2 regions of the Erwinia tasmaniensis Et1/99 genome follow, and region 1 is predicted to be linked to the other one. Evidence: predicted binding sites of a transcription regulator. Region 1 holds the regulator's gene; the other holds the start of a gene.

What was found. The regulator CRP, encoded in region 1, controls carbon source genes, mostly activating them, when cyclic AMP is high. The targets are predictions, from matches to a motif close to ATGTGANNNNNNTCACAT.
Region 2: a site for CRP is predicted at 12,995-13,012, ahead of aaeR (HTH-type transcriptional activator AaeR). Genes of this name have one in related genera too.

What each region holds. Positions count from the first base shown of each region.
Region 1 is NC_010694.1:3,551,544-3,566,653, reverse strand. It holds gene dam (adenine-specific DNA-methyltransferase) at 1-306, shown strand, start outside; gene rpe (ribulose-phosphate 3-epimerase) at 344-1,030, shown strand; gene ETA_RS17205 (phosphoglycolate phosphatase) at 1,014-1,691, shown strand; gene trpS (tryptophan--tRNA ligase) at 1,708-2,712, shown strand; gene ETA_RS17195 (hypothetical protein) at 2,794-3,237, opposite strand; gene ETA_RS17190 (cytosine deaminase) at 3,378-4,655, shown strand; partial or broken gene ETA_RS20495 (YybH family protein) at 4,730-5,085, shown strand; gene tsgA (MFS transporter TsgA) at 5,254-6,438, opposite strand; gene ppiA (peptidylprolyl isomerase A) at 6,713-7,285, shown strand; gene ETA_RS17170 (aminodeoxychorismate synthase component II) at 7,346-7,924, shown strand; gene argD (bifunctional acetylornithine/succinyldiaminopimelate transaminase) at 8,009-9,226, shown strand; gene ETA_RS17160 (YccS/YhfK family putative transporter) at 9,271-11,349, opposite strand; gene crp (cAMP-activated global transcriptional regulator CRP) at 11,412-12,044, opposite strand; gene ETA_RS17150 (OsmC family protein) at 12,410-12,817, shown strand; gene ETA_RS17145 (phosphoribulokinase) at 12,852-13,721, opposite strand; gene ETA_RS17140 (YheU family protein) at 13,830-14,048, opposite strand; gene ETA_RS17135 (hydrolase) at 14,048-15,064, opposite strand.
Region 2 is NC_010694.1:334,300-349,409, forward strand. It holds gene csrD (RNase E specificity factor CsrD) at 1-1,564, shown strand, start outside; gene mreB (rod shape-determining protein MreB) at 1,879-2,922, shown strand; gene mreC (rod shape-determining protein MreC) at 2,992-3,996, shown strand; gene mreD (rod shape-determining protein MreD) at 3,993-4,481, shown strand; gene ETA_RS02550 (Maf family protein) at 4,491-5,072, shown strand; gene rng (ribonuclease G) at 5,074-6,543, shown strand; gene yhdP (AsmA2 domain-containing protein YhdP) at 6,613-10,410, shown strand; gene tldD (metalloprotease TldD) at 10,524-11,969, shown strand; gene aaeR (HTH-type transcriptional activator AaeR) at 12,060-12,977, opposite strand; gene aaeX (p-hydroxybenzoic acid efflux pump operon protein AaeX) at 13,255-13,458, shown strand; gene aaeA (p-hydroxybenzoic acid efflux pump subunit AaeA) at 13,466-14,398, shown strand; gene aaeB (p-hydroxybenzoic acid efflux pump subunit AaeB) at 14,412-15,110, shown strand, end outside.

The DNA.
Region 1 (15,110 bases):
CGTCAGGGGTCGGTTGTCTACTGTGATCCTCCCTATGCGCCGCTTTCTGCGACGGCGAACTTTACCGCTTATCATACCAATAGCTTCAGCATGGCCGAGCAGCAGCATCTGGCAGAACTGGCCGTTCGGCTGGCACAGGAGAGTGGTATCACCGTGCTGATCTCCAACCACGATACGCCGCTGACCCGTCAGTGGTATCAGGGCGCGACGACGCTGCAGGAAATTAAAGTACGTCGTTCGATCAGCCGAAGCGGCGACAGTCGTAGTAAGGTCAATGAACTACTGGCTTTGTATACTGGCCGGTGATGAAAGCCTGGCAGCAGGCATAAACAGGGAGAAACGGATGAAACAGTTTTTAATTGCCCCATCAATTCTTTCCGCAGATTTTGCTCGACTGGGAGAAGATACCGCCAGGGCGCTGGCTGCAGGCGGCGATGTCGTGCATTTCGACGTGATGGATAATCATTACGTTCCCAATCTGACGATGGGGCCAATGGTGTTAAAGGCCCTGCGCGATTATGGCGTGACCGCCCCGATCGATGTCCATCTGATGGTGAAGCCGGTTGACCGCCTGGTGCCTGACTTTGCCAAAGCGGGTGCCAGCTATATTACCTTCCACCCTGAAGCCTCCGAACATGTTGACCGTACTTTGCAGCTGATCAGGGAACACGGCTGTAAAGCGGGACTGGTACTGAACCCGGCAACGCCGCTTAGCATCCTCGACTATGTGATGGATAAGCTGGACGTTATTTTGCTGATGTCGGTGAATCCCGGCTTCGGTGGGCAATCCTTTATCCCCGGCACGCTGAACAAGCTGCGCCAGGTGCGCGAGCGGATTGACCATAGCGGCTATGATATACGACTGGAAGTGGATGGCGGCGTGAAGGCCGACAATATTGGTGAGATCGCTGCCGCAGGGGCCGATATGTTTGTTGCCGGCTCGGCAATTTTTGGTCATCCGAACTACAAGAAAGTTATTGATGATATGCGTACTGAACTGGAGAAATCTCGCCATGGGGCATTTCACTGATTACCGTGCGCTGGCTTTCGATCTGGACGGTACGCTGACAGACAGCGCACCGGGACTTGCCAGCGCCGTAGACGGTGCGTTAACCGAGTTAAACCTGCCCGCCGCTGGCGTTGCGCGCGTGTCGACCTGGATTGGTAACGGCGCAGATATTCTTATCGAGCGCGCATTGAGCTGGGCGCTGGGCCATGCCCCACAGGCTGATTTACTGCGTGAAGGCCGCCAGCTGCTGGACAAACATTACGCGAACAGTGCGGACGGCGGTAGCCAGCTTTATCCGGGGGTAAAAGAGACGCTTGCCTCGCTGGCTGAACGCGCCGTGCCTATGGCTCTGGTCACTAACAAGCCCACCCCTTTTGTCGCTCCGCTGCTGCAGTCGCTGGGTATTGCTGACTATTTCTCACTGGTGATCGGTGGCGATGATGTGGTGGCGAAGAAGCCGCACCCGGCGCCGCTGTTCCTGGTGCTTGGCCAAATGGGCCTGTTGCCGGGTGAGCTGGTGTTTGTTGGTGATTCACGGAATGATATTCTGGCGGCACAGGCGGCGGGATGTCCCTGTATCGGCATGACTTATGGCTATAACTACGGCGAGTCAATCGTCGCCAGCCAGCCTGACCTCACACTCGATCATTTTAACGATTTGTTGCCCGCACTCGGGCTGTAATTATCAGGACGCAAACATGAGCAAACCCATCGTATTTAGCGGCGCACAGCCTTCAGGTGAACTGACCATTGGTAATTATATGGGTGCGCTGCGTCAGTGGGTACGGATGCAGGACGACTTTCACTGCATTTACTGCATTGTCGATCTGCACGCGATCACCGTGCGGCAGGACCCGGTGGCCCTGCGCAAGGCAACGCTGGATACGCTGGCGCTTTATCTGGCCTGCGGAATCGACCCACAAAAAAGCACCATTTTTGTCCAGTCGCACGTCCCCGAACATACCCAGCTCAGTTGGATCCTCAACTGCTACACCTATTTCGGTGAACTGAGCCGCATGACCCAGTTCAAGGACAAGTCGGCGCGCTATGAAGAGAACATTAACGCCGGCCTGTTCGATTATCCGGTGCTGATGGCGGCCGACATCTTGCTTTACCAGACGACTCAGGTGCCGGTAGGTGAAGACCAGAAGCAGCATCTGGAGCTGAGCCGTGATGTTGCTTCACGTTTTAACGCGCTGTACGGCGACATCTTTAAGATACCAGAACCGTTTATTCCTAAATCCGGTGCGCGCGTGATGTCGCTGCTGGAGCCGACCAAAAAAATGTCGAAGTCCGATGACAACCGCAACAATGTTATCGGCCTGCTGGAAGATCCGAAGTCGGTAGTGAAAAAAATTAAACGTGCGATGACCGATGGCGATGAGCCGCCGATCGTGCGTTACGATATCAAAGAGAAGCCCGGCGTTTCGAACCTGCTGGATATCCTGTCGGGCGTGAGCGGAACGCCGATAGCCGCGCTGGAACAGCAGTTTGCTGGCCAGATGTATGGCCACCTTAAAGGCGCAGTCGCAGAGGCGGTTTCCGGCATGTTGAGCGAGTTACAGGAGCGTTATCATCGTTACCGTAATGATGAAGCTTTCCTTGAGCAGGTGATGCGCGACGGGGCAGAAAAAGCCCGTGCTCAGGCGCAGGAAACGCTGAAGAAGGTATATCAGGCTATCGGTTTCGTCGCCCAACCCTAGTCGTGGTTTGACGAGCGGGCCCAAAACACAGGGCCCGCCGCCGTGAACCAGCCTGACGATCGTTTTATCGTGTTACCCGGCTTAATCCACCACCTTCTTCAGTGACAGAATAGCACCGTCATACCAGAACAGCGTCAGCATGCCGTTTTCCGGCCGCGTCACAACCGCTCCTGCACCGGGCCCCCAGGGTTCGGCACCGCACAGAACAGTAAACCCGTCATCGATCTGATAACCCTGTTCGGGGTCATTCTTCCCGGCCACGGTCAGCGTGGGCTTGTGCAGGCAGTTATCGATGGACGGATCGATCGGTCGCTGCGGCGTACCTTTATTCCACACGATCTTATCAGCTGAAAACGTCACTTCTGCGCCCATATACTGCGGATCGTTATCCACCACTGCCTGCACCGGGCTGTCGGCGACCTTGACGGCGTCAACCTGCCAGGTTCCCTGCAAGCTGCTATAGTCGGGTGTTGCAGCCAGCAACGGCTGGGTGACCAGCAGGCTGGCGAGGATCAATTTTTTCATGATTTTCTTCCTTGTGTCAGTTTAAGAGGATGAACGCGCCCCGTCTGTTAACGGTTGGGAACCCATACCGAATATTCCCGCCAGGCATGAAAAGATGCCAGGATGAACAAACCAGCTTAATTTATATCGGAGGGTGTGCCATGCAGCCAGGATTAAAATGGATTAATCATATTCGCCTGCCGGATCGTGAAGGGCTGTGGCAGCTTGAGATCCATCAGGGAAAAATAGCGCGCATCGCGCCGCAGCCGCCTGCCTGCACCGACGGGGCGGCTCTGGATGCCGAAGGGGGGCTGGCATTTCCCCCGTTTATTGAGCCGCATATCCATCTTGATACCACCCAGACAGCCGGTGAACCGGCATGGAATCAGTCGGGAACGCTGTTTGAAGGGATTGAACGCTGGGCGGAACGCAAGGCGCTGCTTACCCATGACGATGTGAAGCAGCGCGCGAAGCAGACGTTAAAATGGCAGATCGCCAACGGCATCCAGCATGTGCGTACCCATGTTGATGTGTCTGATCCAACGCTAACCGCGCTGAAAGCCCTGCTTGAGGTGAAGCAGGAGATGGCTCCCTGGGTGGATATCCAGCTGGTGGCATTCCCGCAGGAAGGTATTCTGTCTTACCCTAACGGCGAAGCCTTGCTGGAGCAGGCGCTACAGCTGGGGGCGGATGTGGTCGGGGCGATCCCCCATTTTGAGTTCACCCGCGAATATGGCGTTGAGTCGCTGCACAAAACCTTCGCGCTGGCGCAGAAGTATCAACGCATGGTGGACGTACACTGCGATGAAATCGACGATGAGCAGTCACGCTTTGTTGAAACCGTGGCCGCGCTGGCGCATCGTGAAAAGATGGGCGCGCGTGTCACCGCCAGCCACACCACCGCCATGCACTCCTACAACGGTGCCTACGCCTCACGTCTGTTCCGTCTGCTGAAGCTGTCCGGCATTAACTTTGTTGCTAATCCACTGGTCAATATCCATTTGCAGGGGCGCTTTGACAGCTATCCGAAACGCCGTGGCATCACCCGGGTGAAAGAGATGCTGGCAGCGGATATCAACGTCTGCTTTGGCCATGACGATGTATTCGACCCCTGGTATCCGCTCGGCACGGCCAGCATGTTACAGGTGCTGCATATGGGGCTGCACGTCTGCCAGCTAATGGGCTATGAGCAGCTGGATGCCGGGATAAATCTGGTGACCGTCAACAGCGCCAGAACCTTACAGATAACGGATTACGGCATTCAGGTTGGCAACAGTGCGAATCTGGTGATCCTGCCGGCCGAAAGTGGGTTCGATGCGCTGCGCCGTCAGGTGCCGGTGCGCTATTCCATTCGCCACGGACGGGTGATAGCGGAAACCCCACCGGCGGTCAGCCAGATTTATCTGGACAGCAGTGAGCCGATTGATTTCAGGCGCTGAAAGAGCAGATGTGGCATACAAAAAAGTCGCGCCTGTTACGACCCTAAGGAACCAATAATAGAGATAAGCACAGAATAAGGCAGATTATTGAGGCATGCGACAAGGCTATCTCAACCAGAGATGTCGACGCGCTTATGGTGCACTATGCGGACGAAGCCTCTTTGGTGGTTAAGCCGGATATGATCGTTCAGGGGAAAGATAACATCCGCAAAGTCTTCATCGCGATTTCTGACTTCTTTCAGGATCGACTGCTCGTCAAATAGGGGGCATGCAGGTTATTGAAGGTGGTGGCAATGCGCTGGTTATCATGGAAACGGTTCTTTGCTTCCCTGATAGTCAGGGTGGCACGGTTGAGACAACACACCGGGCAACCTATGTTTTCCGGCAAGAGGGCAACGGTCACTGGCTTTGCACCGTTGACAATTCATAGGGTACAGCCCTGCTGGATAGAGATAACGCCTGAAACAGCATATTGCGGGTAGCGAAGCGGTTTACGGCAGGCTGTCTGGCACAGCGCTGATAAAAAAAAGCCGCCCGGTCAGGCGGCTTACGCTCTTTTCGTTCTGCCGATGGGGGTCGGTTCAGAACGGCCGTTCCGTCAGTGCGGATCCATATGTCCGTGCTGCTTGTGCTTGCTGACGAAGCCGAGCAGCAGACACATCAGGAACACCACGGCATAAAGGCTGTTAGTGGTGGCCAGTGCCGCATGGAACCCGGCTTTATCAACGATAGGGCCGGTGACCACAAAGGTCAGCATGGTACCGATGGTGCCGCAGGTCAGGATAAAGTTCACCAGCTTCGGTGACGATACCTTCGTCTGCAACGAGCCAAGAGTAATGATGGTGGTATAAATGGCGCTGGAGAAGAAGCCAAGGCCCATGATTATCCACTTCAGCATGGAGGCATCGGTGGTGTTAATAAACCAGTACATCAGCAGCGTCGACGCCAGCGCCAGCGCGGTGACGATACGCTGCGGATCGAAGAAGCGTAGGATGGCGCTAAACGCCCACATACCGATCATATAGGCGGTCCAGAAATAACCCACCACGCTACCGGCCTCGGTAATGTCCATTCCCATATTTTTAGTCGCGTACTGCGGCACCCAGCCGATAAAGCCCAGCTGACCAAGGATGTAGCACAATGCGGCCACGGCGAGCAACGCAACGCCCAGGCCCCACTTCTCTTTCGCTACCGGCTGTCCCTGAACGGCTTTCTTGCCCAGCTGCGGGAATTCGAAGCACAGTGCAAGAATAAAGATCGCCACATAGATTACCCCGATACAGGCGTACACCCAGTACCACGGCAGCGATCTTGCCAGAATAGCGGCGGCAATAATGGGGAACAGCGTACCGGCCATGCTGAAGAACGAGTCGGTAAACAGCAGGCGGGAGCCGCGTTGACGCCCTTCATACAGGTGGGTAATAAGGAATGTACCGATGGACATGGTAATGCCGCTGACCACCCCAAGCACAAACATGCACAGGGAGAAAACGCTCAGACTATGGCTGTTCATCAGGCCGAGTACCGCCAGAACCATCAGCACAAAACCAAAGATTAGCTGGCGCTTAAGCGGCACGATTTCCATCAGCCAGGCATTCAGAAACACGGCCAGCAGGATGCCGGCGTTAAGGAAAGTAAAAGTATTGCTCATTTGAGCGACGGGCAGCTGGAAGTAAGCAGCAATATTCTCCAGTACCATACCGGTAACGATAACCACTGCACCGGTCAGCGCGTAGGAGAAGAAGCTGATCCAGGTAAGCCCAATGCGATCGCGATTTGTCATAGTGGAAACCTGTTGAGAAAGAAGTTTTGCAGGCGGAATGCCTGTGTGAACCGGGGAAGTTTAACGATATTCGTGATCTGCTTAAATCTTTGCTGAAACATATTTTTTCATATTTCATCAATAACGTGATCGAAGTCACCATTCATACCCTGACGACAACGTTTGCTTCCCAGGTAGCGCCGGGTAAATAACGGTAAACCGCTGGCGCGTTGGTGAGTGCCTCTTTACAATCATTGCTGATTCTATGATTTGTTGCCTCAGTAAGGATTCCATCATGTTGAAACGCACTTTGACCGCGGTGGCGACAGTTCTCGCCCTGTCTTCGATCTCTGTCTCCGCTCTTGCCGCTAAGGGGGATGCGCATGTACTGCTGACCACTTCAGCGGGCAATATTGAGCTGGAGTTAAATAACCAGAAAGCACCGGTTTCGGCGAAAAACTTTGTGGACTACGTCAATAACGGTTTCTACAACAACACCATTTTTCATCGTGTGATCCCAGGCTTTATGTTGCAGGGTGGGGGGTTCACTGCCGATATGCAGCAGAAGCAGACGGGCGCACCGATTAAAAATGAAGCAGACAACGGGCTGTTGAACAAACGCGGTACTATCTCTATGGCGCGCACCGCCGACAAAGACAGCGCCACCAGCCAGTTCTTTATCAACGTTGCCGATAATGCCTTCCTCGATCACGGCCAGCGTGATTTTGGTTACGCGGTATTCGGTAAAGTAGTGAAGGGGATGGACGTAGCGGACAAAATTGCTCAGGTTCAGACCAAAACCTTCGGCCCTTACCAGAATGTTCCGGTAACACCGGTTGTTATCCTGTCGGCTAAAGTACTGCCTTAATTAACCGACCGCCTTCTCTGCCGGGCCAGCTTCCGCTGGCCCGGTTGTAATGGACCGATCATGCTGCTGCTTATCGACAATTACGACTCCTTCACCTGGAATCTCTACCAATATTTTTCTGAACTGGGCGCAGAAGTCTGCGTGCGGCGCAACGATGAAATTACCCTCGCTGACATTTCCGCGCTGTCGCCCCAGCAGCTGGTGATCTCCCCCGGTCCCTGTACCCCGAACGAAGCGGGGATCTCTGTTGACGCCATTCGTCATTTCGCCGGCCGGCTGCCGATCCTCGGCGTTTGTCTCGGACATCAGGCCATCGCCCAGGCATTCGGCGCGCGCGTTGAACGGGCACGCCGGGTGATGCACGGCAAAACCTCGGCGATTGAACATAACGATGGCGGCGTATTCTCCGGCCTTAATCATCCTTTGACGGTTACGCGCTATCACTCTCTGATCGTGGCGGCAGACAGCCTGCCCGCTGAATTTGAACTGACCGCCTGGACGCTGCGCGATGACGGGCAGCCCGACGAGATCATGGGTTTTCGCCACCGTACGCTCCCGCTGGAAGGGGTGCAGTTTCACCCGGAAAGCATTTTGAGCGAACAGGGTCACCTGCTGTTGGCTAATTTTCTTAAACGTTAATTAACATTTGCCTTTGTGATTAATTATTCATATTTTATGACTATATTTTCACGCATATAAAAAGACGAAACGGTGAGGTGATAGATGGCTACGGAAAAATTAGCGGTTACTCGGGCAACGTTTGATGAGGTGATTTTGCCTGTTTATGCACCAGCGCAGTTTGTGCCGGTCAAAGGCAAAGGCAGCCGTATCTGGGATCAGCAGGGTAAAGAGTATATCGACTTCTCCGGCGGGATAGCGGTTACCGCACTGGGACACTGCCATCCGGCGCTGGTTGAGGCGCTAAAAACCCAGGGAGAAACCCTGTGGCACACCAGCAATGTCTTGACCAACGAGCCTGCTCTGCGTCTGGCGAGCAAACTGATTAATGCCACCTTCGCCGATCGCGTGTTTTTTGCCAACTCCGGCGCGGAAGCCAACGAAGCCGCGTTTAAGCTGGCGCGCTACTACGCTTCCCAGCGCCACAGCCCGTATAAAAGCAAAATCATTGCCTTCCATAATGCGTTTCATGGCCGCACGCTGTTTACCGTTTCCGTCGGTGGGCAGCCAAAATACTCCGATGGTTTCGGGCCAAAACCGGCGGATATCGTTCATGTTCCCTTCAACGACCTGGCGGCGGTCAAAGCGGTGATTGACGATCATACCTGCGCGATTGTCGTCGAGCCGATCCAGGGGGAGGGCGGCGTCGTGCCGGCCACCCGGGAGTTTATGCAGGGGCTGCGTCAGCTGTGTGATGAGCATGATGCGCTGCTGGTGCTGGATGAAGTACAGAGCGGCATGGGCCGCAGCGGCAAGCTGTTTGCTTACGAACACTACGGCGTGCAGCCGGATATCCTGACCAGCGCGAAGGCACTCGGCGGCGGCTTCCCGGTCAGTGCGATGCTCACCACCAATGAAATTGCCTCAGTGATGGCGCCGGGCGTGCACGGCACCACCTACGGGGGTAACCCGCTGGCGTGCGCGGTGGCCGAAGCGGCGCTGGATATTATCAATACGCCGGAAGTGCTCGACGGCGTGGCCGCACGGCGGCAGCTGTTTGTTGATGCGCTACAGGGGCTGAATGCGCAACGGGATCTGTTCAGCGATATCCGTGGCAAAGGGCTATTGATTGGCGCGGCGCTGAAGCCACAGTATGCGGACCGCGCGCGCGATATTCTTAACGCGGCGGCCGCCGAAGGGGTGATGGTGCTGGTGGCCGGTCACGGCGTGATGCGTTTCGCGCCGTCGCTGGTGATTGAACCTGCCGATATCGCTGAAGGCATGGCGCGCTTCGCCGCGGCCGTCGAGAAAGTGCTGGGCTGAGCGACGATAGCTAATCGTGCGGCGTCCCCTTATTCGGGGCGTCGCTATGACGATTTGCTCGGCCGGTGTACCAGCCAGTGGCCGTGATGCGGGCGCTGACTCCAGGCCAGTGATGAAATGGTATGCATGGTGTTAAGGTGGTCAAGAATACGTTCGACGTGACCCTCCAGGAGGGTCACCGGCCCGTGCTGAAAATTATCCGGCGCCTCCAGCACGTTACTTTCCGAACCCGGGCCATCATATTCCAGCCGCTGTTGGCAACGCTGTAGGGCTATCTCGCAGGACTGGAGGTAGCGTTCTGCCAGCGACGAGGTCAGCATAGTATGTTCCCGCGCCATAATCGTCATTGCATTGATATGCTCAACGATAAGCTGGCTATGAGTCACCCACAGCTTCATATCGGACAGATAGCGGGAATCAAAACCGGGTTCCTGCATTGCCTGATTAAGGGAGTTATATAGCGCGTTATGTGCCTGGTTGACTTTGATACGCTGGTTTGCCAGCCTGCTAACATTCTGCTCATTGCCCAATAGCATCCGCAACGCTTCCTGATAAGCCTCCAGCGCGTCATGTGCGTTCTGGCGCAGCAGCGCGCTCTGCCACTGTGGCCACAGCCAGATATTGCCGCCGAAGGCGATCAGGCAGCCCATCAGGGTATCAATCAGACGCGGTAATAAGAATCCCTCTCCGTTCAGCGACAAAAGCTGAAGGGAATAAACGGCGGTGACCGTAAACCCTACCGTTGCCCAGCCATAGAACTTGCGTAAAAACAGGTAACTGACCAGAGTAATGGCCAGCATTACCAGTAATGTCATCGATTCTGGAGCATGCAGACGCAGGGCCAGCGCGGCCACCGCCAGCCCGGCAAGGGTGCCGAGCGCTCGGTGCTGAATACGCACGCGGGTGGCGCTGTAGCCGTTCAGGCTGACAAACATTACGGTCATCAGTATCCAATACGGCTTCGGCATATTTAAAAACAGCGCCAGCGTACTGGCAAAGGTGAGCATGACGCCGAAGCGGGCGGCGGTTCGCAAAGCGATGGATTTTAGCGACAGATAGCTTTTCAGCGCCGGTAGCAGCGGCAGGCGGCGCTGGCGGTCTGCCATCAGATCGCGGCGGTAGAGCGGGCGTTGGGCGCGCAGCACGCGCCCAATACGGCTGAAATGATAGTAGCAAAAATTACCGACCGGGTTATCAGGGTGCTGGCGGACAATCTTCTCCAGCGCTTCCAGCGGCTGTTCCAGAGTGAAGCGTTTGGGAAAGCGGTGATAAAGAATATCGTCTGCCAGTTCACGCAGGCGCGCGGCGATGCGCTGTGCGTTCCAGCGGATCACCGCCTCGGCGTGACTCTGGCGTACCAGTTTTTTGACGTCTTCAGGCTGATGCAGGCTAACGGCGATATGTTCCTGTAGATCCAGCGCCACCTGGAATGCGCGCATCAGGGGCTGATAGTGCTGGTTGCGGTTGGCTGCCAGCATATGGATCTGTTGGTAACAGGTGGTAATGAGGTCGACGGCTTTCTGTTGTCGGGCGAACAGCGGCGGCATTGCCGTTGAGGGATCGTTCAACTGGTTTAAATGACGATATTTTGCCTCGCAGTAGTCCGCGAGTTCGCGGTAAAGCAGGCTGAGCGTTTCGCGCATCGGCTGCTCTTTCCACAGCCAGAACCAGAACCAGTTAAATACCCCGTACCAGATGGTGCCAAGGATATACAGCAGCGGAGGCTGCCACATCGGCACTCTGCCCGCGAGGCTAAGGGTAAAAATGGCGGCGATCAGCGAAGCGGGCATGAGCCGGCCATGCAGCGGGCTTATCTCACCAGTCACCCCTAACAGCAGCGCCATCGCCAGCAGGATCAGCGGCAGGGGGGCGCCCTGGGCGGCGGCATACTGGATAACAAAACTGCTGCCGGCGAACAGGCTACCGCCAACCACCAGGCGTTTGAAGAAGCGTCTGTGTGGCGTATCCAGCCCGGCATTGTTGCAGCAGGCGGGCACCAGAGAAAACAGCAGGCCTTTTTGTAAATCACCCAGCAACCAGCCAAGCGCGACCGGCAAACAGAGCACCAGCGTTTGCCGCAGGGCATAGTTCACTTCAGGTTGATAGATAATTCTCCGCCACATCAGCCGCACCAAATAAAAAAAAGGCGCGGCAGGGGGCTGTCGCGCCGTGGGTTCAGAAGCGGTTAACGCGTGCCGTAAACGACGATAGTTTTACCGTGTGCAGAAATCAGATTTTGATCTTCCAGCATTTTCAGAATACGACCCACCGTTTCGCGCGAGCAGCCGACGATCTGGCCGATCTCCTGACGCGTAATTTTGATCTGCATTCCGTCGGGGTGCGTCATTGAGTCAGGCTGTTTCGCCAGGTTCAGCAGCGTCTGGGCGATGCGTCCGGTCACATCAAGAAAAGCTAAATTCCCCACTTTTTCCGAGGTGACCTGCAGGCGGCGCGCCATTTGTGAAGACAGGCGCATCAGGATGTCAGGATTGACCTGGATCAGCTGACGGAATTTTTTGTAAGAGATTTCAGCTACTTCGCAGGCTGCCTTTGCACGTACCCATGCGCTGCGCTCCTGTCCCTCTTCAAAGAGGCCCAGCTCGCCGATAAAATCCCCCTGGTTGAGATAGGAGAGGATCATCTCTTTGCCTTCTTCATCCTTGATCAGCACTGCCACAGAGCCCTTGACGATGTAGTAAAGGGTCTCGGCCTTCTCACCCTGGTGTATCAGCGTGCTTTTGGACGGATATTTGTGAATATGGCAATGTGACAGGAACCATTCTAGAGTTGGGTCTGTTTGCGGTTTGCCGAGAACCATTCGCTGTTATCCTCTGTTGTTATCGTGCCTGAATACATCCTGTTTTTCACGCTGCAAGGGTGATGCTTATCTTGCTGTCGCACGTAATAATAGGAATATACGGGAGCTGAATCCCTGCCAGGCGTTGAAATAGTCAAGCGTTCCCGTAGGAAGAAACATGGGCCTTTTTCAGAGCTGGCCGCGTGCCGTTGTTCTGCTTTCACCGACGCTTGAATGCAGGTGAAATTTTACAGCTCCGTTTGTAGCACAGCTTGAGATGGCTGTCTTCTGTTGTCTCGCTTCAGCATAGTCAGAAAAACAGAACGTTGCCGTTTTAGTGACGGCGGCGTACCCTGCTCTAACTGAATGAATTCGAGGATTTTGTTATGCAGGCACGAGTCAAATGGGTTGAAGGGATGACGTTTTTGGGAGAATCCTCATCCGGTCACCAGGTGCTGATGGATGGTAATTCGGGTGATAAAGCGCCAAGTCCGATGGAAATGGTGCTGATGGCCGCCGGAGGCTGTAGCGCCATTGATGTCGTTTCCATTCTGCAGAAGGGCCGCCATAACGTGGCCGACTGTGAGGTGAAACTGACTTCAGAGCGTCGCGAAGAGGCCCCGCGTATTTTCACCCATATCAATCTGCATTTCATTGTCAGCGGAAAAGCGCTGGCGGATAACGCGGTAGCGCGTGCGGTCGATCTTTCTGCGGAAAAATACTGCTCGGTGGCGATCATGCTGGGCAAAGGAGTGGAGATCGGCCACAGTTACGAAGTGATCGAACTGGCCTGATGCAGACCTCCGCTTAGCCGTGAAGGAAAGAGCGTCAGCCGATGCTCTTTCCTTCCATCAATCGTTTTACCAGTGGCCCCATAATCAGCTCCATCGCCAGCCCCATTTTACCGCCCGGCACCACCAGGGTTTTGATATGTGAGATAAACGAACCTTGCAACATCGACAGTAAATAAGGGAAATCGATATCGTCCAGCCCCTGAAAGTGGATCACCACGAAGCTTTCATCCAGGGAAGGGATACCGCGCGCGGCAAACGGGTTGGAAGTGTCCACCGTCGGAACGCGCTGGAAGTTGATATGGGTGCGTGAAAACTGCGGAGTAATAAAGTTAATGTAGTCCTCCATGGATCGCACCACCGAGTCCATCACCGCTTCGCGCGAGTGGCCGCGTTCGCTGGTGTCGCGTACCAGCTTCTGGATCCATTCAAGGTTGACGATGGGCACCACGCCAACCAACAGATCGACGCTGTTCGCCACGTTATGTTGCGGTGTGACCACGCCGCCGTGCAGCCCCTCATAAAACAGCACATCGGTCGGCTCTGCCAGCGGCTGCCACGGCGTAAAGGTGCCTGGTACCTGTTTCCACGGCACGGCCTCATCATAGGTATGCAGATACTTGCGCGACTTGCCTGTGCCGCTGCGTCCATATTCGCTAAACGTGTGCTCCAGCAGCCCGAAATCATTCGCCTCCGGGCCAAAATAGCTGACGTGTTTGCCCATATCGCGCGCTTTGCGGATCGCCATATCCATTTCCGGGCGTGTAAATCGATGGAAGCTGTCCCCCTCGACTTCTGCTGCGCGCAGGTTCAGCTGCTGGAAAATCTTCCTGAATGCCAGGCTGGTGGTAGTGGTTCCTGCCCCGCTGGAGCCGGTAACGGCAATCACCGGATGTTTGGTCGACATGACGTACTACTCCCTGCAAAAAAAGGGTGGGGCTGCATTGGTAACATGATTTGGCGATCTTTGTTACCCATGCAGCGGGTAAAGCGCAGAAAAAGAGGCGGGTGCCGGTTAGTCGTGAAACTGTCCGCGCGGCATAATATTGACCGACTCGTGCAGTTCAGACCATACCAGCACCACCTCGCCGCTGCTAAGTTGACGACGCACATCGGCGACTTTCTGCTCCAGCGATCGTTCATGTTCGCCGTAATCGGTGCCCTCGCGCAGTACAAAGGATTCAATCAGGCTATCAAGCGTTGCAGGATCCAGTTCTTTCCAGGGAATAATCATCAGTTTTCCAGCCAGGGGGTGAGCCATTGCGGGATGCGCTGTTCCAGCCACATTTGTGGGCTGCGCAGCGTTCCGCCAACAAAACCGACGTGCCCGCCGTGCTGCGTCAGCTGATATTCAACATTCGGCGGCAGCAGGGCAGGGTCGGGGATCACGTCAGGAGTCATAAAAGGATCGTCCTGGGCGTGAATAATCAGCAGCGGCTTACGCACCTGCGGCAACAGCGGCAGGGCGCTGCATCGGCGGTAGTAGTCGCTGGCATCAATAAAGCCGTGGGCGCGTGCGGTAATGGCATTATCAAAATCGCGCAGCTGGCGCATGGATCCGAGCTGCGCCAGATTGACGGGCAGCGTGCCGGGCCAGGCGCGCAGTTTGCGCCGCGCATTCTGCTTCAGCAGGCCGAGCAGATAGCGCTGATAAACACGGGAAAAGCCCTGTTCCAGCCGCAGGCTACAGGGTTCCAGCATCAGCGGCGCGGAAACCGCGACCCCGGCATCCAGCAGGCAATCATCTCCCTGTTTGCCCATCAGGCAGGCCAGCATATTCCCCCCCAGCGAGATGCCGACGGCAGCGGTCGGCACTTCGCCCCATGCGTCGCGCAGCCACTGTAAAAAATAGCTGGCATCCTCAGTTTCGCCAGAATGATAGATACGGTTCAGGCGATTGGGCACGCCGCTACAGCCGCGAAAGTGCATCACCACCCCCAGCCAGCCGCGCGCTTTCCACGCCTGTAGCAGGCCGTGCGCATAGGGGCTGTGGAAGCTACCCTCCAGGCCGTGGAACAGCACCACACGCGGCTTGCTGCGCGCCTGGGCCGGGTTTTCGCTCCACGCCAGATCGATAAAATCGCCGTCCGGCAGCGTCAGGCGCTGCCAGTGCGGTTTCAGCGTCACGCGGCGGCGTACCAGACGCGGCAGGATGGTTTGCAGATGCGCATTGCTGGCTCCCGTCATCGGACGAAACGGGTTTTCAGCCGGACAATTAAAAATCATGTGGTCGGGGCTTGTAGGTTCCATAGCGCGCTGTTAGCTTCATCAGGTTGTTTATTTTTCCGGGGGTGAG
Region 2 (15,110 bases), 670 kb from region 1:
CTGGTTTACCTCATTAATTGGTGCTTCAAGCCTGTCGGCGATTATCGGCGTGGTGGTGATTATGCTGCTGCTGCTGCTACAGGCGCATCGCTGGCTATACCGGCAGTTACAGGGAATGGAGCGGCTGGAGGCGCGTGCCGGGGCGGTGATTAAAGGAAACAGGGGCGACGTGAGATCGGGATCGGTTCATGAATGGCCGCCGATGGCCAGCAGCGCCATCGATCTGCTTTTGTCCGATCTTAAAGAAGCGGGGGAGCAGCATAATCGTATCGATACGCTAATCCGCACTTTTGCCGCGCAGGATGTGCGCACAGGCCTCAATAATCGTCTGTTTTTCGATAATCAGCTGACCACATTGCTGGAAGATCCCGAAGCGGTGGGCACGCACGGCATGGTGATGATGATCCGCCTGCCGGATTTTGACACCCTGTGCGAACGCTGGGGGCATGCCGAGGTACAGGAGTATTTTTTTGCTTTGACCAATATGCTGTCAACGTTCGTTTTGCGTTATCCTGGTGCATTACTGGCGCGATATTTTCGCAGCGACTTTGCCGTCTTGCTACCGCACCGTAGCGTAAAAGATGCGGATGGCATCGCCTCACAGCTGATTAAAGCGGTAGACAGCCTGCCACCGACGCGCATGGTCGATCGCGATGATATGATCCATATCGGTATCAGCGGCTGGCACAGCGGGCAGAGCGCTCAGCAGGTCATGGATAACGCCGAACGGGCAACGCGGCATGCCGTGCTACAGGGTGGTAACAGCTGGTCAGTCGGCGAAGGCGCGCAGCAGTCTCTGGCACGCGGTAGCGTTAAGTGGCGCACCCTGCTGGAGAATACCGTCAATCAGGGCGGGCCGCGTCTGTATCAGAAGCCCGCCGTAAACAGGCTGGGGCAGGTGCACCACCGCGAAATCATGCCGCGCATTTTTGACGGTGAGAAAGAGCTGCTGTCGGCCGAATACCTGCCCATGTTGCAGCAGCTGGGGCTGGCAGAACGCTACGATCGCCTGCTGGTGAAGCGCATCGTGACGCTGGCGGAATGGTGGCCTGAAGAGACGCTGACTGTCCCCCTGACGCTCGACTCACTGCTGCACCGTCCGTTTATGCGCTGGCTCCGTGATACCCTGCTGCAATGCGCCAAATCGCAAAGAAAACGTATTTTATTTGAACTTGCTGAAGCAGATGTGTGTCAACACATTAATCGTCTGGAACCTGTCTTCCGCCTGCTTTATGGTTTTGGTTGCAGCGTTGCGGTGAATCAGGCGGGATTAAAGGTGGTGAGTACGGCCTACATCAAACAGTTCCAGATTCGGCTGATTAAACTGCATCCGGGACTGGTGCGTAATATCGACAGGCGCACCGAAAATCAGCTGTTTGTGCAGAGTCTTCTTGAGAGTTGTAAGCAAACCTCCGCCCAGGTTTTTGCGGCAGGCGTGCACTCCAGGGAAGAGTGGCAAACGCTGGTGGAGCTGGGCGTAACCGGGGGGCAGGGAGACTTTTTCGCCGCTTCCCAATTGGTTAACACCAGCGTAAAAAAATATTCGCAAAGATATCGAGTTTAGTCTCACGTTCGCCGGGTTTTCACGTAGAATACTTGCGCGGTCGTGGTCAAGAGCGGCGTTATCGCCGACCGAGGCAAAACTAAAAATGTTAATTTTTATGTATGTTATGTCCGTTTATCCGTCTCGAAACCAAGTCTGAATGCCGTAATGACGGGCTCAGTTGCGCTTGATAGCGTACAGGTTGTGTTGTCGGCACGAAATAGCATGATTTTTCACCGGAGCAGGACATTTTTGCGCCTTGTCGCTGCTTCGTGTGGTTGGTAGAGTAAGCGGATTTTATTTTTCGCCCCCAGCTTGCAGGATTATCCTTTAGTATGTTTAAAAAATTCCGTGGCATGTTTTCCAACGACTTGTCCATCGACCTGGGTACTGCCAATACCCTGATTTACGTGAAAGGGCAGGGTATCGTGCTGAACGAGCCTTCCGTTGTTGCTATCCGACAGGATCGCGCCGGTTCTCCCAAAAGCGTAGCGGCAGTCGGTCATGATGCAAAGCAGATGCTGGGGCGCACCCCTGGCAATATTGCCGCTATTCGCCCGATGAAAGATGGCGTGATTGCCGATTTCTTCGTGACTGAAAAGATGTTGCAGCACTTTATCAAACAGGTGCACAGCAACAGCTTTATGCGCCCAAGCCCGCGCGTGTTGGTCTGCGTGCCGGTGGGTGCGACTCAGGTAGAACGCCGCGCCATCCGTGAATCCGCCCAGGGTGCGGGGGCACGTGAGGTGTTCCTGATCGAAGAGCCCATGGCGGCGGCTATCGGTGCCGGTCTGCCGGTTTCCGAAGCAACCGGCTCTATGGTGGTGGATATCGGTGGAGGCACCACTGAAGTGGCGGTGATCTCGCTGAACGGCGTGGTCTACTCCTCTTCTGTCCGCATCGGTGGTGACCGCTTCGATGAAGCGATTATTAACTATGTTCGTCGTAACTACGGCTCATTGATTGGTGAAGCTACCGCTGAACGCATCAAGCACGGCATCGGTTCTGCCTATCCGGGCGACGAAGTGCGCGAGATTGAAGTACGTGGCCGTAACCTGGCCGAAGGGGTTCCGCGTGGCTTTACCCTTAACTCTAACGAGATCCTGGAAGCGTTGCAGGAGCCGTTAACCGGTATCGTCAGTGCCGTGATGGTTGCCCTTGAGCAGTGCCCGCCTGAGCTGGCATCTGATATCTCCGAGCGTGGCATGGTGCTGACCGGCGGTGGTGCGCTATTGCGTAACCTCGATCGCCTGCTGATGGAAGAGACCGGTATTCCCGTCGTCGTGGCAGAAGATCCGCTGACCTGTGTGGCGCGCGGTGGCGGCAAAGCGTTGGAAATGATCGACATGCACGGCGGCGATTTGTTCAGCGAAGAATAATCTGCCTGAAGGAGCGGTGGGCCGTTGCCCGCGCTCCTTTTTTATGTTGTCGAGGAATGCGCCGAGTTTATGAAGCCGATGTTCAGCAGGAAATCTTCCCTGCAGTTACGCTTAATTTTAGCGATTATTGTGGCAATAGGCGTAATTGTTGCCGACAGTCGCCTGGGAGCCTTCTCCCGTATCCGCACCTATATGGACACGGCCGTCAGTCCGTTCTATTTCCTGGCCAACGGCCCCCGTCAGATTTTGGACAATGTTTCTGAAACATTGGCCTCGCGCCAGCAGCTCGAGTTGGAAAACAAAGCGTTACAACGCGAACTGATGCTAAAGAACAGCGAATTGCTGATGCTGGGACAGTTCAGGCAGGAGAATGCTCGCCTGAGAGAATTGCTGGGATCACCGCTGCGTCAGGACGAGCATAAAATGGTGACGCAGGTGATCTCCACCGGCACCGATCCTTACACCGACCAGGTGGTGATCGACAAAGGTAGCATCAGTGGCGTGTATGAAGGGCAGCCGGTGATCAGCGATAAAGGCGTTGTCGGCCAGGTGATCGCGGTGGGTAAAATTACCAGCCGCGTACTGCTGATTTGCGACGCGTCGCACGCGCTGCCTATCCAGGTACTGCGTAACGATATTCGTGTGATAGCCGCCGGAAATGGCTGTACCGAAGATCTGCAGCTTGAACACCTGCCGGCCAACACCGATATTCGCGTTGGCGATGTGTTGGTGACATCCGGTCTCGGCGGGCGTTTCCCTGAAGGCTACCCCGTTGGCGTTGTCTCCTCGGTAAAACTGGATACCCAGCGCGCCTATACCGTGATTAAGGCGCGTCCAACGGCGGGTCTGCAACGTCTGCGCTATCTGCTGCTGCTGTGGGGGGCCGATCGTAACGGCACCATGCCAATGGCCCCGGATGAGGTGCATCGCGTAGCCAATGAGCGTTTGATGCAGATGATGCCGCAGGTGCTGCCACAGACCAGCGAAATGGCAGGCCCCCCGGCCCCATCGGTACCCGCGGCCACCCCCTCCGGTAATGACCCCGTGCCAGCGGTGCAGGGAGCCCGGCCTTGAGCAGCTACCGCAGCCACGGCCGTTGGGTGATATGGCTTTCTTTCCTCGTCGCGCTAATGCTGCAAATCATGCCGTGGCCGGAGCAGCTGCTATACTTCCGGCCATCGTGGTTATTGTTGATCATCATTTACTGGGTGCTGGCGCTGCCGCATCGGGTGAATGTCGGTACGGGATTTGTGATGGGATCTATCATGGATCTTATTTCAGGTTCGACCCTCGGCGTGCGTGCGCTGGCTTTGAGTCTTGTTGCCTACCTGGTCGCCTTTAAATTCCAGCTATTCCGCAATCTCGCACTCTGGCAGCAGGCGCTGATGGTGACGGTGTTGTCGCTGACGATGGATATCATCGTCTTCTGGTCAGAATTTATTGTGGTTAATGTCTCTTTCCGCCCGGAAATATTCTGGAGTAGCGTTATCGACGGTGTTCTCTGGCCGTGGCTATTCCTGCTGATGAGAAAGATCCGCCGCCAGTTTGCCGTACAATAAAGGACTTATATGCTATCCCTGTATCTGGCTTCCGCTTCTCCGCGCCGCCGTGAGTTGCTGGCCCAACTGGGCCTGTCATTCGAACGCCTGACTTTGGATGTTGCAGAGCAACGGAACGAAGGTGAAACGGCAGAACACTATGTTAAGCGCCTGGCGCGGGATAAAGCGCAGGCTGGCGTGGCCGTTGCCCCGTGCGATCTGCCGGTACTGGGTGCGGATACGATCGTTGTGCTTAATCATGACGTGTTGGAAAAACCTGCTGATGCCGTGGCGGCCGCCACCATGCTGGCCAAACTCTCCGGGCAGACCCATCATGTTATGACGGCGGTAGCGCTGGCCGATCGCCAACAGATACGTGATTGTCTGGTGGTGACCGAGGTGACCTTCCGCCAGCTTACGCCTGAAGATATCGAACAGTATATCGCCAGCGGAGAGCCGATGGACAAAGCCGGGAGTTACGGCATTCAGGGGCTGGGCGGCAATTTTGTCAGAAAAATCAATGGAAGTTACCACGCGGTGGTTGGGTTGCCCTTAGTGGAAACGGCGGAGCTGTGGCGTCATTTCCAGGCGTTGCGTGAAGTGAGAGGTTGAAATGACAGCGGAACTACTGGTCAATATTACTCCGTCCGAAACGCGTGTTGCCTATATAGACGGCGGCATCCTGCAGGAAATCCATATTGAACGCGAAGCGCGTCGCGGTATCGTTGGCAACATTTACAAGGGACGCGTCAGCCGTGTTTTACCCGGGATGCAGGCGGCATTTGTCGATATTGGTCTGGAAAAAGCGGCGTTTCTGCATGCTTCCGATATTATGCCGCACACCGAGTGCGTGGCCGGTGACGAAAAGAAAAACTTCATCGTGCGTGATATATCCGAGCTGGTGCGCCAGGGGCAGGATCTGATGGTGCAGGTGGTGAAAGATCCGCTGGGCACCAAAGGCGCACGTCTTACGACCGACATTACCTTACCGTCACGCTATCTGGTCTTTATGCCGGGTGCCTCACACGTTGGCGTATCGCAGCGTATTGAGAGCGAAGCGGAACGTAACCGCCTGAAAGCCGTGGTAGCGGCCTACTGTGATGAGCTGGGCGGCTACATTATTCGCACCGCCGCCGAAGGCGTGGGTGAAGACGAGTTGGCCTCCGACGCTGCGTTCCTGAAACGTCTGTGGACCAAGGTCATTGAACGTAAAAAACGCAATAAGACGCGCTGTCGCCTGTATGGCGAGGTTGCGCTGTCGCAACGCATTCTGCGTGATTTTGCCGGGGCCGCGTTGGATCGCATTCGTATCGATTCCCGGCTAAGCTTCGAGCATCTGCTGGAGTTCACCGGTGAATACATTCCGGAAATGACGGCGAAGTTGGAGCTGTACACCGGCAAACAGCCGATATTTGACCTGTTTGATGTCGAAAATGAAATTCAGCGATCGCTCGATCGTAAAGTTGAGCTGAAGTCCGGCGGCTACCTGATTATCGATCAGACGGAAGCGATGACAACGGTTGACATTAATACCGGGGCGTTTGTCGGGCATCGCAATCTGGAAGAAACTATTTTCAATACCAATATTGAAGCAACGCAGGCGATTGCCCGTCAGCTGCGCTTGCGCAATCTGGGGGGCATTATCATTATCGATTTTATCGATATGAATAATGAAGACCATCGCCGCCGCGTGCTGCACTCGCTTGAACAGGCGCTAAGCAAAGACCGGGTGAAGACCGGCGTTAACGGCTTCTCGCAGCTGGGGCTGGTTGAGATGACGCGCAAGCGTACGCGCGAAAGTATTGAGCACGTGCTTTGCCAGGATTGCCGGGTATGCAAAGGGCGCGGCACGTTGAAAACCGTTGAAACGGTATGCTACGAAATTATGCGTGAGATCGTGCGAGTGCATCATGCCTATGACTCCGACCGTTTCCTGGTCTACGCCTCGCCGTCAGTGGGAGAGGCGCTGAAAAGCGACGAATCACACGCGCTGGCCGAAGTGGAAATCTTCGTCGGTAAACAGGTTAAAGTCCAGGTTGAACCGCTCTATACTCAGGAGCAATTTGACGTGGTGATGATGTAAATCTGTCGCCGGTGGCCTTTGACGGTGGCCGGCCGCAAGCGCGTTTTCGTAGCGGACAAGGAGAGGTGAGTGAGGCAACTGCCGAGGATTTTGTTACTGGCCTGTGCAACATTAGTGGTTGTTATTGCGCTAGTGGTCAGTGGCCTGCGCCTGCTGATGCCGCATATGGACAGCTGGCGTGCGCCGATCCTTGAGCGTGTCTCTGCGACCACGGGTGTGAAGGTGCAGGCCAGTGCGTTACAGGGAAGCTGGGAAAACTTTGGCCCGCGCCTTGAGATTGGCAATATTGAGGCCGATCTTCCTGACGGCGGGAAGCTGGAGATCCAGCGCGTTACGCTGGCCCTGGATATCTGGCAGTCATTACTTCATCTGCGTTGGCAATTCCGCGATCTCACCTTCTGGCAATTACGCCTTTCGACCAATACCGCGCTGTCTTTTGGCGACGGCGGTAAGTCAAATCTCACTACCAAAAGCCTGGACGATCTCTTCCTGCGCCAGTTTGACCATTTTGACCTGCGTGATAGTGAAGTCAGCTTTTTGACGCTTTCGGGCCAGCGTGCCAAATTGGCGATCCCACAGCTGACCTGGATGAATGAAAAGGCTCGCCATCGTGCCGAAGGGCTGGTCAGCCTTTCCAGTATCACCGGGCAGCACGGCGTGGTACAGGTGCGGCTCGATCTGAGCGACAGCAATGGCTATCTCGACACCGGGCGCGTATGGATGCAGGCCGATGACGTAGACGTTAAACCCTGGCTCGGACAGTGGATGCGTGACAATACTAGCCTGGAAAGCGCACGTTTCAGCCTTGCCGCCTGGATGGAGGTCAAAAACGGTAACGTTCATGCCGGGGATGTCTGGCTGAAAAAGGGCGGCGCCAACTGGCAGGGTGATGCGCGGTCACATCATCTTAGCGTTGATAATCTCACTGCTCATATCAGCCGCTTCAAGGGTGGCTGGGATCTGAATGTGCCACAGACCCGGTTTATACTGGACGATCGGCCCTGGCCCCAGGGACAGCTCTCATTGCTGTGGCTGCCAGAGAATGACCAGCTGCCCGCAACGGAGGCGCAACAAGAGCTCCGGATACGTGCTAACCATCTCGATTTGCAACATCTTGAACCGCTGATCCCGCTGTTTGCCAGACTATCGCCGGAGATGCTGGAAAACTGGCGTACGCTACAGCCGCGCGGCCAGGTGAGCGCGCTGGCGGTAGATATTCCGCTGCAACAGCCGGAGTTGACGCGCTTTCAGGCCAAATGGCACGATTTAAGCTGGCGGCAGTGGCAGCTACTGCCCGGCATGGAAAACCTGGATGGCACCCTGGCCGGAGGCGTGGCCGACGGGCGCATCACCTTTGATCTTCAGAAAGCGTCGCTGCCTTATGGAGATATGTTCCGCGCGCCGCTGGAAATCAAACGGGCCAGTGGCGCACTGCGCTGGCAGTATGGACAGGATGGACTGACGCTCTCCGGTCGACAGCTGGATATTCAGGCGCGCTCTCTTTGGGCGCGCGGCGATTTTCGCTATCAGCAGCAGAAGGATAGCGCCCCGCACCTCGCCATTCTCGGCGGCATCAATCTGACCAACGCGGGTGACGCCTGGCGCTATTTCCCCGAACCGCTGATGGGCAAATCCCTTACCGACTACCTCAGCGGGGCGATTAAAGGGGGCGAGGTGAAGAACGCTACGCTGCTCTTTTCCGGCAATCCCCATCAGTTCCCGTTTACCCAGCACGAAGGGATGTTCGAGGTGGCGGTACCGCTGCGTAAGGCGACCTTTGCGTTTCAGCCCGGATGGCCAGCGCTGGAAAACCTGGATATCGACCTCGATTTTGCCAACAACGGGCTGTGGATGCAGGCGCCGGACGTGAAGCTGGGTGAGGTTGACGGACGCAATATTTCGGCAGTCATTCCGGATTATATGCAGCAGAAGCTGATTATTAACGGCGATATTAAGGGTGAAGGCCCGCAGATCCGCGACTATTTTAACCACTCGCCGCTGAAATCCTCGCTGGGTGCCGCGCTGGATGAGCTACAGATTGGTGGAGATGTAAGTGGTCGCTTACATCTTGATATACCGCTGGACGGGCAGGAGGTTCGGGCCACGGGGGATGTAAATCTGAAGCAAAATTCGCTGTTGATTAAGCCGCTTGAAACGCGCTTCGAGCAGCTTAGCGGGCGTTTTGTTTATGATAACGGCAATCTGAAAAGCGATGCCATGAGCGCCCGCTGGTTCGGGCAGCCGCTTGGCGTACGCTTTACAACCCAGGAAGGCGATAAAGATTACCGCATTGGCGTGGATCTTAATGCGGACTGGCAGCCGGGCAAGATGAAGTCCTTACCGCCCGCGGTACTCCAGCAGCTGAGCGGCAATCTGCCGTGGCGCGGTAAGGTACAGATTGCCTTGCCGCACCGGGGGGGAGCCAACTACCAGATCGATATCGACGGCGATCTGAAGGATGTAAGTAGTCACTTACCTTCTCCTCTTGAGAAAGCATCGGGCAGTACGCTACCGGTAAAACTGGCGGCTAAAGGTGACCTGAAAAGTTTTGAGCTGAGCGGTGCGCTTGGCGACAGACAGCGTTTTAACAGTCGCTGGCTGCTGGGTAACCCGCTGCGGGTAGAGCGCGGCATCTGGGAAAACGATACGCAACGCATCCCTGCGCTGCCGGACGGCCGCGGCATGATGTTAAATCTGCCGGCGCTGGACGGCGAAGCCTGGCTGGGGCTGTTAGGGGCCGGCATGGGTACTGGCGGTAAAGCCGACCGGACGCTGCTTCCGGGGGATATTCACCTGCATACCCCGGCCCTGTCGCTGGCGGGCCAGCAGTGGCGGGATCTTACCGCCACGCTGCGCCAGGGGACGACGGGTGAAATGACGGTGGATGCCAACGGCAAGGATATCAAAGGCTCGTTGGCTATCAGGCAGGGTGCCCCGTGGGCGGTTAACCTGAAATACCTCTATTATAATCCGCAGTGGAGCAGCAAAGAGAGCGCTTCTCCGCTGCCCGACCACGCCAACACGGTGAACTTCAGCAGTTGGCCAGCGTTGCGCCTTAGCTGCGATGAGTGCTGGCTGCGTGGGCAGAATTTTGGCCGCATCCAGGCTGAACTGACCCCGTCCGGCGATACGCTGAAATTGCAAAATGGGCTGATAGACAGCGGGAACGCTCGGCTTACGGCCAGCGGTGAGTGGGTAAACCGTACCGGTGGGCAGCGCACATCGCTAAAAGGCTCACTGAGCGGCAGGAAAATCGATCGGGCGACCAGCTGGTTTGGCATGACTTCGCCGCTGCGCGACTCGCCGTTTGATTTTGAATACGATCTGCACTGGCGCTCAACGCCGTGGCAGCCGTCCATTGAGACCTTGAGCGGCGTGCTGAAATCGCATCTCGGCGCGGGTCAGATTGCCGACGTGTCCACCGGACGGGCCGGACAGCTGCTGCGGCTGGTCAGCTTTGACGCCCTGCTGCGCAAGCTGCGCCTCGACTTCAGCGATACCTTCAGCCAGGGTTTCTACTTTGATGCGGTTAATGCCACGGCCTGGATTGAGAATGGCGTGATGCATACCGATAATCTGCTGGTAGACGGTCTGGAGGCGGATATTGCGATAAATGGTGATGTCGACCTGGTGCGGAGTCAAATCAACCTACAGGCCACGGTGGCTCCGGAAATTTCAGCATCGGTGGGCGTTGCTACGGCATTCGTGGTGAACCCGGTGATCGGTGCTGCCGTATTCGCCGCCAGCAAGGTGCTTGGGCCATTGTGGAATAAGATTTCCGTCTTGCGCTATCACATCAGTGGCCCCATCGATAAACCGCAAATTGACGAAGTGATGCGTAAACCGCGTGAGGACAGCGGGAAGTGAATTTGACGTAGCTGGGGAATTGCCTCAGGCTACCCCCGTTGCCATTAATCCAAACCCAGTTAAGTGATGAAGCCAGCAGCAATGACAGGCTTATCCATATAAAGCGAGAGTTCATGAGTCTGAATCTGGTAAGTGAGCAGTTACTAACTGCAAACAATGTGAGTCAAAGCGACCTCTTTTCCATTCTCGGCCAGCTGTCTGAACGCAAGCTGGATTACGCCGACCTCTATTTCCAGTCCAGCTTTCATGAGTCATGGGTGCTGGAAGACAGGATTATCAAAGACGGTTCTTACAATATTGACCAGGGCGTGGGCGTTCGTGCCATCAGTGGCGAAAAAACCGGTTTTGCTTATGCCGATCAGATCACGCTAAATGCGCTGCACCAGAGCGCAACGGCGGCGCGCAGCATCGTACGTGAGCAGGGCAATGGCCAGTCACGTACCCTGGGGGCCGTAGCCCATCGAGCACTGTATCCGGCGCTCGATCCGTTACAGAGCCTGACGCGCGAAGAGAAAATTGCGCTCCTGCACCGCGTCGACAGCGCCGCACGCGCCGCAGATAAACGCGTGCAGGAGGTTTCTGCCAGCCTGACCGGCGTCTATGAGCAGGTGCTGGTTGCCGCCACCGACGGCACGCTGGCTGCCGACGTGCGCCCTCTGGTACGCCTTTCGGTAAGTGTTCAGGTAGAAGAAAACGGCAAGCGTGAGCGCGGCTCCAGCGGCGGCGGCGGGCGCTTTGGCTATGAGTTTTTCCTCGCCAATGAGGCGGGTGAAGTACGTGCGGAGGCCTGGGCGCGTGAAGCGGTGCGCATGGCGCTGGTTAATCTGGACGCGGTGGCGGCCCCGGCGGGCACGATCCCCGTTGTGCTGGGTGCGGGCTGGCCGGGCGTGCTGCTGCACGAAGCGGTCGGTCACGGCCTGGAGGGCGACTTTAATCGTCGCGGCACCTCGATGTTCAGTGGGCAGATGGGCCAGCGGGTGGCTTCTGAACTCTGTACCGTGGTGGATGATGGCACCATTGATGGCCTGCGCGGGTCGCTTGCCATCGACGATGAGGGCGTGCCGGGCCAGTATAACGTACTGATTGAAAATGGCATTTTGAAAGGCTACATGCAGGATAAGCTCAACGCGCGGCTGATGGGCGTTGCGCCAACCGGCAACGGTCGCCGCGAGTCTTACGCGCATTTGCCGATGCCACGTATGACTAACACCTATATGCTGGCGGGTCAGTCCACGCCGCAGGAGATCATCGAAAGCGTGGAGTACGGCCTGTACGCGCCTAACTTTGGCGGCGGTCAGGTGGATATTACCTCCGGTAAATTTGTCTTCTCTACTTCAGAAGCCTATCTGATTGAAAACGGCAAGGTGACCAGGCCGGTGAAAGGGGCAACGCTCATCGGGTCGGGTATTGAGGCGATGCAGCAAATTTCGATGGTGGGTAATGACCTTGCGCTGGATAAAGGCGTTGGCGTGTGCGGCAAAGAGGGGCAGAGCCTGCCTGTCGGCGTGGGGCAGCCTACTCTGAAGCTCGACAGGCTGACCGTGGGCGGTACGGCTTAACTATCGAGTGATGCTCCTGTTGAGGGGCTTGCGGTCATGGGCGGATGCAGACAGCGTCTGCCCAGGCCGTTATCCGCATGTCTTCCCTCGTTAACCCTTGCGAAATTCGCGGTAGATGTCCGCCACCCTGTTGAAATAGTCGGTCAGGTAATTGATACACACCTGAACCCTCAGCGGCAGCCTGTCTTTTTGGCTATGGAGCGCATAGACCGGGCGTGGTACCGACTGGTAATGCGCAAACAGGATCTCCACCTCTCCGGCGTTAATTTCATCGATTATCCACATCAGCGGCACGTAGGCGATACCGGTTCCGGCCTTGAGCCAGCGGATAAGCGTCTGCGCATCATTGGTAGCAAATCGTCCCTGTGGCGACAGGCGGATGGCGGTGCCTTCGGGCGAGATCAGCTCAAAATCGTTGTCCGGCCGTACGCTGTATTCCAGCCAGGAGTGATTGCCGATATCCGACGGTTTTTCCGGCGTGCCGAACTGCACCAGATAGTGCTTTGCTGCACAGACAACCATCGGCATTACTCCCAGGCGTCTGGAGTACAGGCTGGAATCCTGTAAATCCCCGACGCGGATGACTAAATCCAGCCCGTCAGCGATCAGGTCCGGTGCCGGGATGCCGGTCACCAGGTTGACCTTCAGGCCTGGATACTGCTGCAAAATCTCTTTGGCCATGGGAGCCAGCAGATTTTGCGACATGGTTGACGAGCTGCCAATGCGCAGCGTGCCAACGGGCGTATTGTTAAAGGCCCACAGCTGTTCATGCACCTGCTGCGCCTCCGCCATCATGCGGCGGCAGCCCTGAAAGTAGATTTTACCGGCTTCGGTCAGCCCGAGATTGCGGGTGCTGCGGTTAAGCAGTTTCACCTGCAGCTCATTTTCCAGCCTTGCGACGATTTGACTGACCGCCGATACGCTCAGCTGCATCTGCTGTGCCGCCGCGGTGAATGAGCCCAGTTCGACCACTTTGGTAAAAACGGACATCCCCTTGAGTCTTTCCATTATTCACTCTGGCTTAAAAGTGATTTAGATCACATTTGGTAGATAACTTATAGTCAACCGCGTTACTATAGCAGAAACGGGTTACCATCATGTTGTCCCACTTCGGTTCTATACTGGTTTCGGCTTAAGCTATCATTAAAAAGCCGCGCTCCCGATCGGCATCTGAATCATGTTCCGTCGATCGCTTATCGTTATCAGCAGGCGCACTACCCTGAACCAGGAGAGGAGCCAGTGACGAGAATCAGACGGCCCGGTAGCGTGTTTACAAGGATATAAGATGAGTGTACTTCCGGTTGTTGTCGTCTTTGGGATGTCATTCCCCCCCATTTTTATTGAAATTATTGTGTCACTGATGCTGTTCTGGCTGATACGGCGTGCGATAACGCCAACCGGACTTTATGACCTGGTCTGGCATCCGGCCCTGTTCAATACCGCGCTTTACTGCTGTCTGTTCTACGTTGTATCCCGATTGTTCGTCTGAGGTCATAGTGAAAACGCTAACAAGAAAAATTTCCCGTACTGTCATTACTTTGCTGCTGGTGATTATCGCGATCGTGTTGATCTTCCGCATCTGGGTGTTTTACACCGAATCCCCGTGGACGCGTGATGCCAAATTTACCGCCGATGTGGTCGCGATTGCCCCCGATGTCAGCGGCCTGATTTCCGAAGTGCGCGTGCGCGACAACCAGCTGGTGCAGAAAGATCAGGTGCTGTTTACCATCGACCCGCCGCGCTATCAGAAAGCACTGGATGAGGCACAGGCCGATGTGGCCTATTACCAGGCGGTAATGGGCGAGAAACGCCGCGAGGCGGCCCGCCGCAATCAGCTTGGGGTCTCTGCCATGTCGCGTGAGGCTATCGAGCAGGCCAATAACGACTACCAAACCACGGAGCACCAGCTGGCCAAAGCCGTGGCTTCACGCGATCTGGCTCAGCTGGATCTGGAACGCACCGTGGTTAAAGCGCCGTCAGCAGGTTGGGTTACCAATCTGAATGTCTATACCGGCGAATTTATTACCCGCGGGTCAACGTCGGTGGCGCTGGTAAAACAGAATTCATTTTACGTGCTGGCCTATCTGGAAGAAACCAAGCTGGAGGGGATCCGTCCTGGCTATCGCGTCGAGATTACCCCATTGGGCAGCAATCAGGTGCTGCGCGGTTCAGTTGACAGCATTGCCGCCGGAGTCACCAACAGCAGCAGTACCGTTGACAGCAAAGGTATGGCGACCATTGATTCGAATCTGGAGTGGGTACGGCTGGCGCAACGCGTGCCGGTTCGCATTCATCTCGACAGCCAGCCGGGCAATCAGTATCCCTCGGGAACCACGGCAACCGTGGTAGTGACCGGTGCCCAGGATCGCAAGGATAACGATATGCCGCCGCTGATGAAGCTGATACATCGTCTGCGTGAGTTTGGTTGAGGCGGGGGAGATCATGCCGTTTTATCGTCTGCGCTTTCCGGTCAAACTCACCTTCGCTATTTTGCTGGCACTGTTTATCGGTTTTGAATTCAACCTGGAAACTCCGCGCTGGGCGGTGATGACCGCCGCGATTGTGGCGGGCGGTACCGCGTTTGCTGCCGGGGGCGATCCGTTCTCCGGCGCCCTGCGTCACCGTGGGATGTTACGTATCATCGGCACCTTTATTGGCTGTATCGCCGCGCTGGCGATCATGATTGCCACCATTCGTGCGCCGGTGGTCATGCTATTGCTGTGCTGCATCTGGGCCGGGATCTGCGTGTGGGTTTCTTCGCTGATCAAAGTTGAAAACGCCTATGCTCTCGGACTGGCTGGCTATACCGCTTTGATTATTGTGGTCAGCCTCAATGCCAGTGGCTCAGTGCTGCTGGCGCCACAGTTTGCCGTAGAGCGCTGTAGTGAAATCATCATCGGGATTGTTTGTGCGATCCTCGCCGATATGCTGTTTTCACCCCGTTCAATCAAGCTGGATATCGATCGCGAAATTGATTCGCTGCTGGTGGATCAGTACCGGCTGATGCAGCTGTGTGTGGCGCATGTCGATAAAGACGAGGTCGATAAATGCTGGGCCGGCCTGGTGCGTCGTACTAACGCACTCAGCGGAATGCGTACTCATTTGATGATGGAGGCTGGCCGCTGGCACAAAATCGATCCG